Regions from separate parts of the Neobacillus terrisolis genome, predicted to be linked through region 2. Evidence: predicted binding sites of a transcription regulator. Region 2 holds the regulator's gene; the other holds the start of a gene.
What was found. Region 2 encodes NrdR, which represses ribonucleotide reductase genes. Its sites were predicted from a motif close to AACACNATATATNGTGTT; they were not measured.
Positions count from the first base shown of each region.

Region 1: ACI48O_RS00485 (anaerobic ribonucleoside triphosphate reductase) is a predicted target of NrdR. The motif match lies at 2,084-2,101, and genes of this name have one in related genera.

Region 1 covers NZ_JBKFGH010000002.1:11,807-15,234, forward strand. The annotation lists gene nrdG (anaerobic ribonucleoside-triphosphate reductase activating protein) at 1-99, opposite strand, end outside; gene ACI48O_RS00485 (anaerobic ribonucleoside triphosphate reductase) at 184-2,031, opposite strand; guanidine-I (ykkC/yxkD leader) riboswitch at 2,289-2,390, shown strand; gene ACI48O_RS00490 (DMT family transporter) at 2,456-2,797, shown strand; gene ACI48O_RS00495 (DMT family transporter) at 2,797-3,111, shown strand; gene ACI48O_RS00500 (ATP-binding protein) at 3,174-3,428, opposite strand, start outside.
Region 2 covers NZ_JBKFGH010000011.1:128,049-131,476, reverse strand. The annotation lists gene ACI48O_RS07880 (replication initiation and membrane attachment family protein) at 1-1,146, opposite strand, end outside; gene nrdR (transcriptional regulator NrdR) at 1,205-1,663, opposite strand; gene ACI48O_RS07870 (glyceraldehyde-3-phosphate dehydrogenase) at 1,827-2,858, opposite strand; gene coaE (dephospho-CoA kinase) at 3,187-3,428, opposite strand, start outside.

The DNA.
Region 1 (3,428 bases), on a different contig from region 2:
ACATCCAAGGCAGTGATGAGAACATCCGGCAAAAAAGACGACACTGCGGAACCCTTCCCCATCAACAATACTGTCATGAATAATATTTATTACTTTCATCAGCCAACACCCACCCCTTTTCAAACAAGTCTTTGTAAAATTCAGTTGGAAAAAGTGTTGGTCAAAACGACCAACACTTTTCTATTAATGGTGATGAATTCTTTCGCGTTCCTCACTTCGTTTACTGCTATTCCATTTATCTAGACTTCCAACTAAGTATCCTGTGATTCTACGGATTCGCTCAATTTTAGATTCCTCATGGTTTCCGCATTTCGGACATTCGTTTTCAATAATTCCTTTATGGTTACAGTCTAAGCAACGATCAACCGGATGATTGATACTTCCATAACCGACACCATATTTTTGCATAGCCCGAACGATCGTATCTAATGCATCAATATTTTTGCTTGCATCACCGTCGAGCTCAATATAAGTGATATGCCCAGCATTGGTCAGTTCGTGGTATGGCGCTTCAATTTTAATTTTGTCAACTGCCTTAATTTTGAAATATACCGGAACATGGAAGCTGTTTGTGAAATACTCCCGGTCGGTCACCCTAGGTATGATTCCATGCTTAGCTCTCGCTTTTTTCAATGCCTTCCCGGCAAAAGATTCTGCAGGAGTTGCAAGCAATGTGTAGTTCATCCCGTATTCTTCTGTGGCAGAATCCATTTTTCCACGCATATATTTAATGATGTCGAATCCTAATTGTGCTGCTTCTTCGCATTCTCCATGATGTTTTCCTGTCAGCTGAACTAGCGCTTCAGCTAATCCTACAAAACCAATAGAAAGCGTTCCTTGCTTTAGGATTTCATCAAGCTTTTGGTGCGGATGCAGCATTTCCCCGTTCCACCAAACACCTTGTCCATAAAGGAATTTGAAATGGGAAGCGGTCTTTTGAGCCTGATAAAGGTAGCGGTCATATAGCTGCTTTACTGTTAAATCAATATAATGATCAAGCTTGCCAAAGAAATCCATTACACCATCCGATTCAATTGCCAGGAGTGGCAGGTTGATCGTTGAAAACGAAAGATTTCCTCGACCTAATGGTGTTTCTTTACCGTTTACGTTTGAAATGGTGCGCGTTCTACAGCCCATTGTCGCAATTTCGGACTGTGGGGTTCCATCGTAATATTTCAAATTAAACGGCGCGTCAAGGAACACATAGTTCGGGAACAACCGCTTCGATGTTGTTTCTAATGATAGTCTGTAAAGGTCATAGTTTGGATCACCTTCGTTAAAGTTCACTCCATTTTTAACCTTGAACACAATAATCGGGAAAATCGGGGTTTCGCCTCCGCCTAATCCGCCTTGTGTAGCAAGAAGCAGATTCTTCGTAACCATTCTGCCTTCTCTTGAAGTGTCCGTACCTAGGTTTACTGAGATGAATGGGACTTGCCCCCCGCCCCTACTATGCATCGAATTACTATTATGTATAAATGCCTCACATGATTGGAAAACCTCTTGGTCCGTCAATTCCCAAGCTTTTTCTTCGATGATTTCCTCTTCCATTTCACCAACCATTAACTCTTTAATCATCTTCTTCTTTTTTTCAAACGTCATTCGAACATACGGTGCTAAATCGTAATCAAAAGTCGGGATCGATTGGCCCCCGTGCTGATTGTTTTGATTTGCCTGGAAGATGATACTGGTTAGCGCCAAGGCACTGGTAATGCTTTTCGGCTCTCTCATATGCCCGTGGCCTGTGTTAAAACCACCTTGCAAAACTTTTGCTAATGGAATCTGGCAGCATGTCGTTGTTCCGCTGGCATAAAAATCTAAATCATGAATGTGAATGTATCCGTCCATATAAGCTTGTTGGACATCTTCAGCAAGTATGTGGTCGATCACAAATGATTTCGCTGAAGAGGATGCAAACAACATCATCATTCCCATTGGTGATAAACCATCTACGTTGGCATTTTCTTGTACTAAATCCTTGTTACTACTGTTAACAATTTCTTTAAATTCTTCAAACAATTTCGATTTCATAGTTTTCCCCTTTCGGTAAAAACCCTATATTTAGTATCACGAAAATAATCTTATCACAATATGTTGTATCTATTTGTGAAAAATTCATTTATTTTTTGTGACATTTTGGAAATTTATCCAAATTTTTTTTAGTTTTTTATTGATTTTTTTTTAAACACCACAACTAAGAAATTTTCTCTTTTTTTCTCATGTCGATGAACAATTTAACACTTGCAGCTGTTTTTATTTTTTTATATAATATGGACTAATTGCATAAGTTGAATGTTTTCTAGGGTTCCGCAGCTTTATCTTAGTTGGTCTGGTCCGAGAGAAAACTCGCAGCTTTTGCTGTGACACGGAAGGATAAAAGCCTGGGAGATACTATTAATATGGTATATCCCAGGCTTTTTTGTTTTCAGGCTAACTGAAGGGAGTTTACACAAAAATGAATAAGGAATGGGCAAAAGTATACATTGGTGCCTTCTTTGAGGTGATCTGGGTATCTGGTTTAAAACATGCAGATGATCTGTTGACTTGGATAAGTACAATCGTATCGATAATTATTAGTTTTTACATGTTTATCATGGCAGGAAGAAAATTGCCTTTGGGCACTGTATATGCCGTTTTTGTCGGTCTAGGAACCGCCGGAACGGTCGTAGCAGAAATCCTATTATTTTCTGAACCCTTCAAGGCTGAAAAGCTGTTTTTCATTCTACTGTTATTAGTCGGGGTTATCGGGCTTAAATTTGTAACACATGATCAAACAGAGGAAGGAGTTGATTCCTGATGGCTTGGGTCTCGTTAATTGCAGCGGGGTTGGGGGAGATATTTGGGGTAGCGATGATCAATAAATATCATCTAGATCGCAAGTGGAATTCCCTTGTTCTAATAATACTTGGTTTTGGCAGTAGCTTTCTCCTACTCACCTATGCCATGAAATCCATCGCTATGGGAACAGCGTATGCGATCTGGACCGGAATCGGTGCCTCTGGTGGAGCAATCATCGGCATGCTTCTTTATAAAGAGTCAAAAGACTGGCGTCGAATCCTCTTTATCGCCATTATCATCATCTCCGTAATCGGCCTAAAACTTGTATCCTAACCGAGGACTGTCCCCCCACCTCACTAACGCAGTAAAGCACTGGGGGACAGTCCCCCAGTGCTTTACTGCGGTGAAACGCTTGGGAATTGGAGGGTGAAGGTGGTTCCTTTACCGAGTTCGGTGTCTATCTTTATTTTCCCTTTCATTGATTGGACGATTTGAAATGATATCGTTAAACCGACTCCAGTACCTTTTTCCTTTGTCGTATAAAATGGCGTGCCCAATTTTTTTAACTGGGATTTCGTCATCCCCTTCCCATTATCAATGATTTCAATGACGACCTCTCCACTTTTTTCATACATATTAATTGTTAAAGT
Region 2 (3,428 bases):
CCAGTGGCTTGCAATTTTTTCTACATATCCCTTTGTAAGCTTCATATCTGTTTTAAGCATTACATAATGGATCAAAACATTAACAACCCCTGGTAAAAGCTTTTGCTGAAAAATAACCCCCTCGATAATCGCTAAATCTGCTTTGGATGGTTCTGCTCCTCCAGATATGTCGCGCAGAAGCTTTCGTGGTGAGGTTGTTTCAAAATAATGAATCAGCTTTTCTTCTTTCGTTTTTGGTTCTGCTGTTTCCGTTCGATACAATGATGGCTGTGTTCGATCAACAAGCGCCGGCAGCTGATCTTGGTGATGAAATTGGTACCAGTCTCGTGCTGATTTCCTTAGTTCTTCAAGATCAATTTCATTTTCCTCTGTTACCGCACTTAATACGATATTCTTCATTTGGATCGCATCAACTTCATAAAGAAAGGCAAGATTACTAATCGCATCTTTTACTTTTGGGGTGAGAGATTTTTTGGGAACAAGTGATTCAGATAGCCCGGCCATAAGCAATTCAAAATTAAAGGTTGGGTGATCAATTTGAATGCCAGAGTTATCTTTTCTGCCGATATACGCTTGTCCAGTTTCGATCGACAAATCGGCTGCTGTTTCAGGATCAAATTTTAAAGCGTTAGGTGAGGATGAAGAGGAAAATACATCTTGAAAAGCTTTTGTCACTTCTTTATAGCCCTCGTGTGCACCCGTATTTTGATCACTGAAAAATCGTTTAAGTTTTGAAAATTGGTTTTTACCTATTTTACGATATAAATATATATTTAACATTCCGTCCAAAAAAAACTGTTCCGGACTTAGCGGTGGTTTAAGCTGATAAATGAACGAGCGTTCCCCATCTTCGTTGCGAACAAAGGCGCTAAGTAGGCCCATCCCTTCCAGTCTTAGTCTTGCCTCATAGATTTCCTTTAAATTTAGTCCCATTAAACTCATTAAGGCATGATGAGAGCTCGGCTCAGACCAAAGTCGATTCTCTTCAAGCTCGGCCCAAAGGGTCATATATAAACTAAAACTCGTTGTTCCAACGAGCGGTTGATACAATAAAGTCATCACTTTACGATCAAAGTCATGTAAAATACCGTTTGCGCATGCAACATACCGGTCAATTGGAATTAGCTCTTGCCAATGCTGGGCCATTCATATCATACCTTTCCTCGGTTCGACACAAAAAAGAGCTAAAGTTTTTTAGCTCTCATTATATTTCCTTTTTGATTAACTCTTTTAATTCTTCTATAAAAACATTAATGTCTTTAAATTGGCGATAAACTGAAGCAAAACGAACATATGCTACTTCATCTATTTTTGCCAACCTGTCCATAACCATTTCACCAATCATATCACTTTTGATTTCAGAAATCCCTTGATTCCGAAGTTCTTTCTCAACCTCATGAGTAATATTTTGCAATTGTTCGAGGGCAACAGGCCGTTTTTCACAAGCTTTAATAAGACCTCTTAAGATTTTTTCGCGATTAAATTCTTCTCTTGTACCTTCTTTTTTTACAACAATGAGAGGAATCTCTTCAACTTTTTCAAACGTAGTAAAGCGATAGCCGCATTGTTCACATTCTCGTCTCCGGCGAATCGACTTTCCTTCATCAACAGGTCGAGAATCGAGAACACGTGTATTATGGTGTTGACATGAAGGACATTTCATCCGTCAGCTCTCCAATTCTTAAAGGTATTTTTTACCCATTATCCATTATCAAAAACCTTCCAATACTATCTTATAAAAAAGAAGTGGTAAGGACAAGTAGGTGCGGTGCAAAAATAAAAAAATGCCTACCAGATTGGTAGGCAGTAAATCAAAATCAGTTTATTTATCCAACTTTAACAGCCGAATTATTTTCCATAACATTTGCAACATGCTTTAACAAATCAACGACACGGCAAGAATAGCCCCACTCATTGTCATACCAGGCAAGGACTTTAACTTTGTTGTTGCCAATAACCATTGTCGATAAACCATCGATCGTTGCCGAGTTTTCATTTGTATTAAAATCAACCGAAACTAAAGGCTCATCGGTAATGTCGAGGATACCCTTTAATGAACTATTAGCAGCCGCATAGAACGCAGCATTTACTTCATCAACGGTTACATCCTTCTTTAAGTCCACAACTAAATCCACCAAAGAAACATTTGGTGTTGGGACACGTAAAGACATACCATGCAGCTTACCAGCCATATGCGGTAGCACTAAAGAAAGTGCTTTTGCTGCTCCGGTAGAAGTCGGGATAATGCTTTGCGCGCATGCGCGGGCACGGCGTAAATCTTTATGTGGATTATCAATATTTTTTTGGTCATTTGTATAGGCATGTACAGTTGTCATTAAACCGTTAATAATACCAAACTCTTCATCTAGTACCTTTACAACAGGCGCTAAGCAGTTTGTTGTACAAGATGCATTTGATATAATATCATGCTTTTCGATATCTAACTTATCTTCATTAACTCCCATTACAATAGTAACATCTTCATTTTTCCCTGGTGCAGTTAATATAACCTTCTTCGCACCAGCTTCTAAATGCAATGCTGCTTTATCACGAGCATTAAACTTACCGGTCGCTTCGATGACGATATCGATACCAAGTGCTCCCCAAGGTAATTGCTTTGGATCACGATTCGCAAATAATTGAACGCGCTTTCCATTTACGATAAGAGAATCGTCATTCGGAATTACTTCGCCAGGGAATTTCCCGTGAGTGGTATCATATTTTATTAAATGGGCTAACGTTTCTGCCGGATAGCTGGCATTAATCGCTACCACATCAATATCGTCTTCAAGAATTGCCTTTCTAAAAACCATTCTTCCAATTCGCCCAAAACCATTAATTGCTACTTTTGCCTTCATATTATGGCCCCTTCCGTAATATGTTATACTTTATTCAACGTTTAGATGTAATTAGTATAACATATTAATCTGATTTTGCACTAATTAAAATGCTGATTTATTAAAAGTTTTACTATTCCCTCGTTAAATACAGTAAATATGAGAGCACATTAAAAAGAGGAAAGCATCCGCTTCCCTCTTTTTAGTATTTTATTTATAGGCTGTTGATTTCCGCTTCAGGTGCTCGCGCACCTTAGGGGGAGTCCGGGAGCCTCCTCGGCGCAAGCGCCTGTGGGGTCTCCCGTGACACCTTCTCCCGCAGGAGTCTCGCACCTTACGCTCCAATCAACTAAAAATCAACAGTATTCTTTAACGTAAAGCCCCATTTATTTAAGCAATCGTATATCTGCTGTTTTGTTTCTTCTATTGATCCATTATTGTTGATTACTGCATCTGCCCATTTTAATTTTTCCGAAAGTGGGAGCTGTGAAGCAATTCGAGACTGGGCTTCTTCCATCGAGAACCCATTTCGAGCCATTAATCTTTCAAGCTGTGTTTTTTCATCAACATAAACGACCATGACTTTATCCA